Regions from separate parts of the Kitasatospora sp. NPDC088548 genome, predicted to be linked through region 2. Evidence: riboswitches for the same ligand, from Rfam matches in the RefSeq annotation. Region 2 holds a riboswitch; each other region holds the start of a gene.
The links. Region 2 has a riboswitch for cobalamin ahead of metE (5-methyltetrahydropteroyltriglutamate--homocysteine S-methyltransferase). Riboswitches for the same ligand answer to the same signal wherever they lie in the genome.
Positions count from the first base shown of each region.

Region 1: linked by a shared signal. The riboswitch ahead of ACIP82_RS16735 (cobalamin biosynthesis protein) and the one ahead of metE (5-methyltetrahydropteroyltriglutamate--homocysteine S-methyltransferase) in region 2 are both predicted to bind cobalamin.
Region 3: linked by a shared signal. The riboswitch ahead of ACIP82_RS21565 (FecCD family ABC transporter permease) and the one ahead of metE (5-methyltetrahydropteroyltriglutamate--homocysteine S-methyltransferase) in region 2 are both predicted to bind cobalamin.

Region 1 covers NZ_JBIVMI010000011.1:152,713-156,914, forward strand. The annotation lists gene ACIP82_RS16730 (cobyric acid synthase) at 1-519, opposite strand, end outside; gene ACIP82_RS16735 (cobalamin biosynthesis protein) at 516-1,505, opposite strand; cobalamin riboswitch at 1,604-1,768, opposite strand; gene ACIP82_RS16740 (alpha/beta hydrolase family protein) at 2,049-3,164, shown strand; gene ACIP82_RS16745 (hypothetical protein) at 3,595-4,202, shown strand, end outside.
Region 2 covers NZ_JBIVMI010000015.1:181,252-185,453, forward strand. The annotation lists gene ACIP82_RS20750 (SDR family NAD(P)-dependent oxidoreductase) at 1-754, shown strand, start outside; gene ACIP82_RS20755 (ABC transporter substrate-binding protein) at 806-1,690, shown strand; cobalamin riboswitch at 1,782-2,007, shown strand; gene metE (5-methyltetrahydropteroyltriglutamate--homocysteine S-methyltransferase) at 2,144-4,202, shown strand, end outside.
Region 3 covers NZ_JBIVMI010000016.1:160,528-164,729, reverse strand. The annotation lists gene ACIP82_RS21580 (CGNR zinc finger domain-containing protein) at 47-631, shown strand; gene sodX (nickel-type superoxide dismutase maturation protease) at 644-1,081, opposite strand; gene sodN (superoxide dismutase, Ni) at 1,267-1,662, shown strand; cobalamin riboswitch at 1,775-1,894, shown strand; gene ACIP82_RS21565 (FecCD family ABC transporter permease) at 1,999-3,060, shown strand; gene ACIP82_RS21560 (ABC transporter ATP-binding protein) at 3,060-3,911, shown strand; gene ACIP82_RS21555 (ABC transporter substrate-binding protein) at 3,966-4,202, shown strand, end outside.

The DNA of each region.
Region 1 (4,202 bases), on a different contig from region 2:
GGCGAACACCCCGCCGCGGTCGATGTCCCCGACCACCACCACCGGCAGCCCGGCGGCGGTGGCCAGACCCATGTTGGCGATGTCCCGGTCGCGCAGATTGATCTCGGCGGGCGACCCGGCCCCCTCGCAGACCACCACGTCGTAGCGGCTGCGCAGGTCCGCCAGGCACTCCAGGGCCCGCTCCAGCAGCACCGGCTTGCGCTCGCGGTAGTCCAGCGCGCCCACCTCGGCGACCGGGCGGCCGAGCAGCACGACCTGGCTGCGGCCGTCCGCGCCCGGCTTGAGCAGCACCGGGTTCATCGCCGCCTCGGGCTCCACCCGGGCCGCCTGCGCCTGCATCGCCTGGGCGCGGCCGATCTCGGCGCCGCCGGCGGTGACGAAGGAGTTCAGCGACATGTTCTGCGCCTTGAACGGCGCCACCCGGACACCCTGCCGGGCCAGCCAGCGGCAGATGCCCGCGGTGACCACGGTCTTGCCGGCGTCCGAGGTCGTCCCGGCGACCAGCAGTGCGTTGCTCATGCGCTCCTCCTCTTCTTCCGTCCCAGGACGGTCCGGCTTCCTGTGGCGGCCCGGACCGCCGCGTGCCCGGCGACGGCCGTGCCCAGGGCCAGCAGGCCCACCCGGCGGGAGAGCCGGCAGGCCCGCTCGATGTCCTCCACCGTCACCGGCCGCAGCTCGCCGCCCAGCACCGGCCGGTGCTCCACCCGCTCCCCGTACGCGAGGGTGCCGCCCAGCCGCACGCCGACCGCGCCCGCGAACGCGGACTCGGCCTGGCCCGCGTTGGGGCTCGGGTGCGCGGAGCCGTCCCGGCGCCAGATCCGCCAGGCCGTCCGGGGTTCGGGCGCGGCGGCCACGGTGAGCAGCGCGGTCAGCCGGGCGCCCGGCCAGCCCGCCACGTCGTCCAGCCGGGCCGAGGCCCAGCCGAACCGGGCGTAGCGCGGCGAGCGGTGGCCGACCATCGCGTCCAGCGTGTTGACGGCGCGGAACGCCAGTAGCCCGGGCGTGCCCGCGAGCGCGCCCCAGACCAGGGCGTTCACCACGGCGTCGGCGGTGTTCTCGGCGACCGACTCGACCACCGCGCGGGCGATCTGCTGTTCGTCCAGCGCGCTCGGGTCGCGCCCGCACAGATGCGGCAGCCGTTCCCGGGCCGCCGTCAGATCGCCCGCGGCGAGCGAGCGGCCGATGGTCCTGGCCTCCCGGGTGAGCGAGGTGCCGCCGAGCACCGTCCAGGTCGCGGCGGCGGTCAGCGCGGCGCGGCCGAGCGGCCGCCGGCCCAGGGCGCGTTCGGCGGCCACCGCCCCGGCCGCGACGGTGCCCACGCAGAGCGCGGTGTAGGCGGTGCCGGCGGCGCGGTCGTCGCGCCAGAGCGTCTTCTCCAGCCGGCCCGCCGCGCTGCCGAAGGCGGCCACCGGGTGGCCGCGCCGGGGATCGGCGAAGCGGGCGTCGGCGAGATGTCCCGCGACGGCGCCCAGCGCGAAGGCGGCCGCGCGGGTCAGCGGGCGCACGGCGAAGGGCGGCAGAGGGGGCGGGCGGTCGGGGCAGCCTGCATCGCGTGCGTGTCCTCACTCAGGGTCCGCGCCCTGGATCGACGTACCGGCGGCGAGAGTCTCCTGGCTTCCGGGTCCGACACACCCCCGGAGCCTCCAGCGGCTTCTGACGGCCCGCCGATGGGCCCCTCCTGCCTGTTGGCGGGCAAGGAGGGAATTGATCCGAGCGTGCTCCCCGGTGACAGTGGCGGGACCGCGCCGGACTCGCACCGGCTTCCTCTGCATGCCTCCGTTTGGCTGAAGGATCCCATCACGCGGCCGAACCGGGAGTCAACCAAGGTCACGGAGGGGTTGGTCACACGGCCCGCCCGCGCGCCGCCTCCGCGGGTCGGTGTCGCGGGGGTGCGGAGAGGGCGCGATCGCCCGGCCGCAGGTGGAGGCCGCGGCCCCCGCTGTCCCGTCCGGCGTGACACCCGGTCGGCCCATGCCCGGTGGCCCCGGTCCGGTCCCGCGAGTGGACTGGTGGGTGCCCAGTCCGCGATCAACAGAGCGGGGAGCGATATGCGTTGGGGAACCGCGGCCGCCGTGGCGGCCGCCGCCGTCGGCACCGGGGCCGCCGTACTGCTGGCCGGGCGCAGGGCCGTCCAGCGGATGCTCCACCCGGCGGCCGTTTCCCGGCCGCAGGCGGGCCCCGTCACGGTGCGGAGCCTGGCCGTCGGGCGGGCCACCTTCACCCGCAGCCCGGAGAGCACCCGCCCCGGCCGCTGGGCCGTCGAGTGGGACGAGGGCGGCCACGCGGTGGTCGACGAGATCCTGCACGCCGACGAACAGGGCGTCACCCGCCGACTGGTCCGCGCCGACCGGGGCGCCCTGACGCCCGGCACCGAGGTCCGCTTCACCCCCCGGGTCCACCTCGGCGACCCGACCGGCGCGCTCGGCCTGCCCTACGCCGAGACCGCCGCCGAGGGCGAGCTGGGCGCCCTGCCCGCCTGGCGGCTCGACGGCAAACGCGGCACCTGGGTGATCCTGGTGCACGGCCCGGGCGCCGACCGGCAGCAGACGCTCCCGGTGCTGCCCGTGCTGCACCGTCTCGGTCTGCCCGCCCTCGCCGTCACCTACCGGGGAGACCGGGGCGCGCCGGCCGCGCCGGACGGCCTCGACGACTTCGGCGAGACCGAGTGGCGGGACGTCGAGGCGGCAGTGCGGCTGGCCCTGGACAGCGGCGCCGGCCGGGTCGTGCTGCACGGCTGGTCGCTCGGCGCCACGATGGTGCTGCAGACCGCCGCCCGGTCCGCCTGGACCTCGGCGATCAGCGGCCTGGTACTGGACTCCCCGGTGCTCGACCGGCCGGTCTTCGCCCGCCGGGGCGCCACCCGGGCCGGGTTCGGCCGTACGGCCGCCGGGCCGGGCGCGCTCGCCGCCGAGGGCCGGACCGGGGTGGACCTGGCCGACTTCGCGCGGCTCGCCGAGGGCACCGACCTGCGGGTGCCCACCATGGTGCTGCACAGCCCCGACGACCCGGTGGCGCCCTGGCGGGCCGCCGCCCGGCTCGCCGACCGCCGCTTCGACCTGGTCAGCCTCCAGGCCTTCCCCGGCGCCGACCACGCCGCCCTCTGGAACGCCGACCCCGACCGCTATGAAGAGCTGTTGCGCCGCTGGCTCACGCCGTTGCTCTGACGACGGCTCCGGCCGGCCGTCCGGCAGCTCCCTCCGGCCCGGCCGGCCGACCGCTCTGACCTGGCGTGTTCGCGTCATGCAGATCCGGCCAGGCGGTTTGGCCTCTGTTGCCCGATCTTGTCGACCCGCCGCGACCGCCCTTCCGGAGTCCGTGGCCAACCGGATGTGACAGAAGGCCGGTACAAGGGGAAGACTGCTCGACGTGACGTCTCGGAACCCGCGCGACCGTGATGCCCCGCTCCCGCCGACGATCGGTACCGGTGCGACGGTGACCCGTCTCCCCGGAACGGCCCACCGCCCCGCCGGCATCAGGCCGGGCGCTCCCGGCGTACCCCGCCGACGAGGCCCCGCACCCGCTCCCGGCCGAGGCCGGGTCCCCGTACCGGAGGGCTTCCCGGCCCCCGCCGAGCTCGCTCCGCTGGCCCGTCGGATGCTCGTCGACGCCGTCCGGATCGCCCGCTGGGCCGGCGAACTCTCCGAGGTCGACAAGCGCGGCGAACTGCTCCCCGAGGACGCCCGCGCCGCCGGCCGGGCACTCGCCATGACGGTGGGCGCCGCGGCCCGGGCCTGGGGCCAGGCCCTGCTGGTCGGCCTGGTCGAGGCCAGGGACGGCGGCGCCGCCCCCGGCTGGCGCCTGCACGCCTGGGAGCACGACGACGAGGCCGTGGTCCGCGGCTGGTCGGCGCTGTTCGACGCCTGGACGCTGCTCGCCCCCGTCCCGCCCGCCGCGCTGCGCGGCGTCTTCGCGGTGCTCGCCGGGCAGGCCGTCGACCAGGCGCCGCAGCTGCTCTCCTTCCTGCACCTGGTGGCCGGCCCGGTCGCCGACAGCGAACTGCTGGAGCTGCTGCGCCGGGGCCTGGACGAGCGCCGGGTCGGCGGTGGCGCCGGTGCGCTGGGCCTCTCGCCCATCCCGCACGCCGCCTCCGCCGTGTCCGCCGTCCGCGGCACCTGCCGCGAGCCGCAGATCGACACCCCGGCCGCGCCGTCCGACGTCGCCGCCGTCCTGGACTGGATGCTGGACGGCCTGGCCGCCGTCGG
Region 2 (4,202 bases):
CGGGGCGACCGGCAGGGTGGCATTGGTGACAGGGGCCGGCAGCGGAATCGGTGCGGCCACCGCGCGCCTTCTGGCCGCACGAGGGATGCGCGTGGTGGTCAACTACCTGCACAGCGGCACGGCAGCCGGGAAGGTCGTGGCCGGCATCGAGGCCGCGGGCGGCCAGGCCATGGCCGTGCAGGCCGACGTGCGCGAGGCAGCGGCGGTCGAGAGCATGATCGAGCAGGTCCGGGCGGCATGGGGCGGCACCGACGTGCTCGTGCACAACGCGCTCACCCCGTATGTGGTCAAGCCGTTCCAGGACATGACGTGGGAAGAGCTGGGCGGCAAGCTCGACGACGAGCTGCGTGCGGCGTTCGCGGTCACCAAGGCCGTCCTGCCCGCCATGACCGAACAGGGCTGGGGACGCATCGTCTATCTCGGCACCGTCCTCAGCCGCCAGCCCCGGGAGGGCATGATCGCACTGGGCACGGCCAAGGCCGCACTGGCGCAGTTCGCCCGGTACCTCGCCCAGGAGCTGGGCCCGCTGGGCATCACGGTCAACGTCGTCGAGCCCGGCCCGGTGGACGACACCCGCATGGCGGCGGATGTGCTCGACGAGGAGCACAGGCGTCGGCAGGTGGCCGCCACCCCCCTGGGCCGCCTGGCACACCCGGACGACGTCGCCCGGGCGGTCGCCTTCTACGCCGGCGAGGACAGCGCCGTCATGACCGGCACCACGGCCGCGGTCAACGGCGGGATGTCCATGTACTGACGCCCCGCCGTCCTGTGCGTACGGCGGCGGCACGATCAAGGAAAAACGTTCATGTACACGATCGATCTCGCCTACGTCGGGCGGGGCCTGCACGAGGAACTGGCCGCCTACATCGCCGACCAGCAGGGCTACTACGCCGACGAAGGCGTCCACGTCGCGCTGCACGACGGCTGCTCGTGGGACGAGGAGCGGCTGCGCCACGGCGCCACCATCGGGCTCGGCCGGGCACTGCTGTCCCGACTGGCCGACGGCACCCCCTGGGTCGCCCTCAGCGTCAACACCCACCGCCCGCTGTTCTGGTTCCTCGCCCGCCCCGGCCTGACCTCCCTGGCCGACCTGGCCGGCCGACGGCTGGCGGTGCACGCCCCCCACACCGCACCCGGGTGCTTCACCCGGATCGTGCTGCGCCGGGCCGGCCTCGACCCGGACCGCGACATCCACACCGTCGTCCGCCCGCCCGGCGACTACGGCATGGACCTGCGCCGGCTGCACGAGGGCGGGATCGACGCCGCCCTGGTCGGCAGCACCATGGCACCGGAAGCGGTAGCCGCCGAGTACGGCTGGCAGGTGCTGGCCTGGGTCGGCGACCACTTCAGGATCCCCACCGTAGGCGTGGCCGTCGACCCCACCCACCTCCACCCGGACGACCCCGCGGTCCAGGCCGTCGTACGAGCCCACCGGCGTGCCCTGCAGGTGATCCACAACGAACCCGACACCACGGTGCGCCACATCCGGACGTTCCTCGGCCGGCACACCGCGGACGAAGCCCGAGCCCACTACGAGACGTTCATCGCACCGCATTTCACCACCGACGGCCAAGCCGACCTCGCCGTCGGCGCCACCGCGATCACCGCGGTCGCCGCCGAACTCGGCGTCCCCGCCACCGTCACCGCAGCCGATTTCTACCGCACCGCGACCGCCGACGGGGCCGGGTGACAGCGTGGCTGAGGCGGTTACCTGCCCGGAATCGGTCTCATCCGACCATCCGGTATCCGGACGGACGGTGACGGCGGGCCCCGCGGGCCCTAGTCTGTGCGGTGCAGTTGGTTCGTCATGTCCTCCAGGCATGGCGTCGTAAGAGGGAACCCGGTGTGAATCCGGGACTGCCCCGCAGCGGTGAGTGGGAACGACCGCCGTCACATGCACTGGGCCCCGTCGGGGTCCGGGAAGCGACGGCCAGTAGGTGCCGGAGAAGGCCGACAGGCCCGGCGTGCCCGCGAGTCCGAAGACCTGCCACTGCCCGCGTGCACCCCGCATGCGGTGATCTCGGTGACCTCGAGGGCGGGTCGGCGGAGCGGGCGGGCACATCCTGGTGTCGCGCACCCCTGTCGTACCTTCGCCTCCTCGTGCTCTCCCGGGATCGCAGCGCGACTCGCGAAGGAGAGTTCCGTGTCAACGAGTTCCACCACCCCGCAGGCCACCGTGTATGGCTACCCGAGGCAGGGGCCGAACCGGGAGCTGAAGAAGGCGGTCGAGGGCTACTGGGCCGGCCGCGTCACCGCCGCCGACCTGCACGCCACCGCCGCGGACCTGCGGCGCGACACCTGGCGACGGCTCGCCGAGGCCGGTGTCACCGAAGTCCCCACCGGGGACTTCTCGCTCTACGACCAGGTGCTGGACACCACGGTGGCGGTCGGCGCGATCCCCGCCCGGCACCGCGCCGCCGTCGACGCCGACCCGCTGGACGGCTACTTCGCCATGGCCCGCGGCACCCAGCAGGTGGCGCCGCTGGAGATGACCAAGTGGTTCGACACCAACTACCACTACCTCGTACCCGAGTTGGGACCGGACACGGTCTTCGCCGCCAACCCGGCCAAGCCGGTCGGCGAGCTGCGCGAGGCGATCGCCCTCGGCCACACCGCCCGCCCGGTCCTGGTCGGCCCGCTCACCTACCTGCTGCTCGCCAAGCCCGCCCCCGGGGTCGCCGCCGACTTCCGGCCCATCACCCTGCTGGACCGGCTGCTGCCCGTCTACGCCGAACTCCTCGCCGACCTGCGCGCCGCCGGAGCCGAGTGGGTCCAGCTCGACGAGCCCGCCCTCGTCCAGGACCGCACACCCGCCGAACTCTCCGCCGCCGCCCGCGTCTACCGGGAGCTCGGCGGGCTCACCGACCGGCCCAGGCTGCTGGTCGCGACCTACTTCGACCGGGCCGGCGAGGCCCTGCCCGTCCTGGCCAGGGCCCCGATCGAGGGCGTCGGGCTCGACTTCACCGGCCCCGGCGCGGCCAACCTCGACGACCTCGCCGCCGTCGGCGGCCTGCCCGGCAAGCGCCTGGTCGCCGGCGTCGTCGACGGCCGCAACATCTGGCTCAACGACCTGGAGAAGTCGCTCTCCACCCTCGGCACGCTCCTCGGCCTCGCCGACCGGGTGGACGTCGCCGCGTCCTGCTCGCTGCTGCACGTCCCGCTGGACGCCGCCGCCGAGCGTGACCTCGACCCGCAGGTCGCCCGCTGGCTCTCCTTCGCCCGCCAGAAGACCGACGAGATCACCACCCTCGCCCGGGGCCTGCGCGAGGGCACCGACACCGTGGCGGCCCAACTCGCCGCCAACCGGGCCGACCTGGCCTCCCGCGCCGCCTCCGCGCTCACCCACGACCCCGCCGTCCGCGCCCGGGTCGCCGCCACCACCGCCGAGGACGCCCGCCGCGCCCAGGCCTACCCCGAGCGCGCCGGGGCCCAGCGCGCCCGCCTCGGCCTGCCGCTGCTGCCGACCACCACCATCGGCTCCTTCCCGCAGACCACCGAGCTGCGCACCGCCCGCGCCGACCTGCGCGCCGGACGCATCGACACCGGCACCTACCAGGACCGGATGCGCGCCGAGGTCCGCGAGGTGATCGCCTACCAGGAGAAGGCCGGGATCGATGTCCTGGTCCACGGCGAGCCCGAACGCAACGACATGGTCCAGTACTTCGCCGAGCAGCTGAGCGGCTACCTGGCCACCCAGCACGGCTGGGTGCAGTCCTACGGCACCCGCTACGTCCGCCCGCCGGTGCTGGCCGGCGACGTCTCCCGGCCCCACCCGATGACCGTCGAGTGGTTCCGCTACGCCCAGGACCTGACGGACCGTCCGGTCAAGGGCATGCTCACCGGCCCGGTCACCATGCTCGCCTGGTCCTTCGTCCGCGACGACCAGCCGCTCGCCGACACCGCCCGCCAGGTCGCCCTCGCCCTGCGCGACGAGGTCACCGACCTGGAGGCGGCCGGCGCCGCCGTCGTCCAGGTCGACGAACCCGCCCTGCGCGAGACGCTGCCGCTGCGCGCGGCGGGCCGCCCCGGCTACCTGGCGTGGGCCACCGAGTCCTTCCGGCTCTCCACCTCCGGGGTGCGCGCGGACACCCAGATCCACACCCACATGTGCTACGCGGAGTTCGGCGCGATCATGACCGCGATCGACGACCTCGACGCCGACGTGATCTCCCTGGAGGCGGCCCGTTCGCACATGCAGGTCG
Region 3 (4,202 bases), on a different contig from region 2:
ATAGGCTGGAGCCAGTCAGCCCGTTACCGATTCTGGAAGGACCACCGTGGAGCTCGCCTCGTACGCCGACCTCGCCGTCCGGCTGGTGAACACCGAGGAGCCCGAGCGCGGCACCGACACGCTGACCTCGGTCGACGCCGTCCGCGGCCTGTTCTCCGAGAACACACGTGCCGCCGCGCTCGCCGACGAAGCCGACCTGCCCCGGCTGCGTGCCGTCCGGACCCGGCTGCGCGGGGTCTTCGAGGCCGCCGCCGAGGGGGACGAGATCCGGGGTGTCGACCTGCTGAACAGCCTGCTGATGGAGTACCCCGTCAGCCCGCTGGTCTCCGGCCACGACTACCTGGACGACGCCGGGCGCCCGCGCTGGCACCTGCACCTCGCCGACAACTCGCCCACCGCCACGGCCCACTTCAGCGCGGTCGCCTGCATGGGCCTGGCCGTCCACCTCACCGAACTGGGCGCCGACCGGCTCGGCATCTGCCAGGCCGCGCCCTGCCGCAACGCCTACCTGGACACCTCCACCAACCGCTCCCGGCGGTACTGCTCCGACCGCTGCGCCACCCGCGCCAACGTCGCCGCGTACCGGGCCCGCAAGCGCCAGGAGGCCGCCGTCCTGGCCGGGCAGGGCTAGCGGCCCTCCGGGCTAGAGATCCTCCGGCCGGACCCAGACGCCGAGCCGGCGGGCCAGGCCCGGCACCCGGACCAGCGGGCCCAGCAGCAGGCGCTCCAGCCGGCGGCCCGGGGCCAGCCAGGCCGGCCGGGGGCGCAGCCGCAGCAGCACCCGGCCGAGCACCAGCTCGTCCGGGACGGCGCCGTAGCTGCGGCTGTCGCTGTCGACCAGCCGGTTGTCGGACAGCAGCCACCAGCCCTTCGGGCGCCGGCCGTCGGCCCGCTTCACCACGAGCAGGTCCTGCTGCAACGGGTGGCGGACCACCACCACGGCGCCCGGCCTGATCCGCGCCCCGTACCGGACCAGCAACCGGTCGCCCTCACGCAGCGTCGGCACCATCGAGTCCCCCGCCACGTCGATCAGTCCGAACGGTGCGGCACCCCCGCGGGTGCCGCCCTCCGGTTCCGCCATCCGCGTCACGGCTCCTCCTCCCGGCTCGCCGCGTCCCAGTCTGCCGTACGGACCGTCACCCGCCGGTGTCCGGATTCACCCGGTTCCGGGTCCGCCTTTTGCCCTAGGCCCACCGACCGATCGCGAAACCCCGTGACCGGAAGGGTAATCTCGGGCGCGGGAAGACGATCTAAGGAAGGACTCCCATGTTCTCTCGTCTGTTTGCACCGCGTGCCACCGCGCACGCCCACTGCGACCTGCCCTGCGGCGTGTACGACCCGGCGCAGGCGCGGATCGAGGCCGAGTCGGTCAAGGCCACCCAGGAGAAGTACCAGGCCAACGAGGACGCGCACTTCCGCGCTCGCGCCGTCATCATCAAGGAGCAGCGCGCCGAGGCCGTCAAGCACCACATCTCGGTGCTGTGGAGCGACTACTTCAAGGCCCCGCACTTCGAGAAGTACCCGCAGCTGCACCAGCTGATCAACGACACCCTGAAGGCCGCCTCGGCCGCCAAGGCGTCGACGGACCCGGCCACCGGCCAGGCCCTGCTCGACCTGATCGCCGAGGTCGACAAGATCTTCTGGGAGACCAAGCAGGCCTGACCGCCGCTCGGCCTCCGTCGACCGCCCCCGCCCGGACCACCACACCGGACGGGGGCGGTCGCGCGTTTCCGGGACATGCCCGGCGGCACCTGTAAGGGTTGCCTGGCCTTAGCGCTTGTTATGCTGCCAGGGCGTCCCATGGGGGAAGTCCGGTCCGAATCCGGCGCTGACCCGCAACGGTGGACGGGGCCCCGGCCCCGTGAGCCCGATCGCCCTGGGGCGCCGACCTCCCGACAACTCGCCGTGGAATGCGAGGGGATGGCGCCCCGGCCCCGCCACGGCCCGGGCGCTTCGCCCCGCGCCGCCCACGGCCCGAGGCGAAGGCGCGCCCCCCTCGTGAGCACCGCAGTGACCGCACCGGTCCGTCGAATACCCGCCGCGCCCCTGGCCGCCGGCCTGGCCGCGGCCCTGCTGCTGTCGCTGGTCTGCGGGGTCGCCCTGGGCTCCTCCGACCTCGGCTGGTCCCGGGTCCTGCGGCTGCTGGGCGCCGGGCTGACGGGCGGTCGGCTGGAGGCCGAGGAGGCGGCGGCGTACGTGATCGTCTGGGAGATCCGGCTGCCGCGCACCGTACTGGCCGCCGTGGTCGGCGCCGGGCTCGCGGCCACCGGGGTCGCCGTGCAGGCCATGGTCCGCAACGCCCTGGCCGACCCGTTCGTCCTCGGCATCTCCTCCGGCGCGGCGGTCGGCGCCAACGCCGTCCTGCTCCTCGGCGCCTTCGCCTCCCTCGGGGTCTGGGCGCTCTCGGTCTCCGCCTTCGGCTCGGCCCTGCTGGCGATGCTGCTGGTGTACGCGGCCGCCCGGACCGCCTACGGGCTCACCCCGCTGCGGCTGGTGCTCACCGGCACCGCGATGTCCTACGGCTTCTCCGCGGTGACGGCGCTGATGGTGTTCGGCGCCGCGCGCGGCGAGGCGGCCCGCAGCGCCATGATGTGGCTGCTCGGCAGCCTGGGCGGGGCGACCTGGGGCTCGGTGCCGATCGCCGCCGTCACCGTGCTGGCCGGCCTGGCCTGCCTCGCCCTCTCCGCCGGGCGCCTCGACGCGCTCGCCATGGGCGACGAGACGGCGGCCTCGCTCGGTGTGGACCCCGACCGGCTGCGCCGGCAGCTGTTCGTGGTGACGGCGGCCGTCACCGGCACCGTCGTCGCGGTCAGCGGCGCGATCGGCTTCGTCGGGCTGATGGTGCCGCACCTGGTGCGGATGCTGGTCGGCGCCGGCCACCGCCGGGTGCTGCTGGTCGCGCCGTTCGCCGGGGCGCTGCTGCTGGTCTGGGTGGACATCGTCTCGCGCACCCTGCTGGCGCCCGCCGAGCTGCCGGTCGGGGTGGTCACCGCGGTGCTCGGGGTGCCCTGCTTCCTGTTGCTGATGCGCCGCCGCGGCTACTCCTTCGGAGGCCGCTGATGGGCACCGGCGCGAACGCCGACCCGAGCACCGACACCACGGACACCCCGGAGACCGCCATCGAGACCGCCAGCGAGACCGCCCTGGACATCGCCGTCGACGGGCTCTCGGTCGACATCGCCGGCGCCCGGCTGGTCCACGACATCACCCTGGACGCCGCCGCCGGACAGGTGGTCGGCCTGGTCGGACCGAACGGCAGCGGCAAGTCGACCCTGCTGCGCTGCGTCTACCGGGCACTGCGGCCCGCCGCCGGCGCCGTCCGGCTGGGCGGCGAGAACCTGCACGCGCTCACCCCCCGCGAGGCCGCCCGGCGGGTCGCCGCACTGCCGCAGGAACACTCCGCCGAGTTCGACTTCACCGTGGCCGAGGTGGTCGGCATGGGCCGGCTGCCGCACCGCAGCGGATTCGCCGGCCCGACCGGCGGGGACGACCGGCGCTGCGCCGAGGCGCTGGCCCGGGTCGGCGCGGACCACCTGGCCGGGCGGGGCTTCCTGAGCCTGTCCGGCGGCGAGAAGCAGCGGGTGCTGATCGCCCGCGCGCTCGTCCAGGAGCCCCGGGTGCTGGTGCTCGACGAACCCACCAACCACCTGGACATCGCCCACCAGTTGGAGGTGCTGGCGCTGGTCCGGGCGGCCGGGCCGACGGTGCTCACCGCGCTGCACGACCTCAACCTGGCGGCCGGCCACTGCGACCTGCTGTACGTGATCAGGGCCGGCCGGATCGTCGCCTCCGGACCGCCCGTCGAGGTGCTGCGCCCCGCGCTGCTGGCCGAGGTGTTCGGCGTCCGCGCGACCCCCGTACGGCACCCCGAGACCGGCGCCGTCCAGCTGCTCTTCGACCGGCTCCGCTGACCCCGCTTCCCCTCCCGCCCTTTCCGCCCCCTCCCCCCGACCCGAGGAACTCCCATGCGCACCAAGGCCGTCGCCGCCACCGCCCTGCTCACCCTCGCGCTGACCGCGTGCGGGGCCGAGATCGCCCCGAGCGGCGAGGCCGCGGCGGGCTCCGACCACTACCCGGTGACCGTCGACAACTGCGGCACCAAGGTCACCTACAAGGCGAAGCCCGCCCGGACGGTGACCAACGACGTGGGCATCACCGAGCTGATGCTCGCGCTCGGCCTCACCGACCGGATGGCCGGCTAT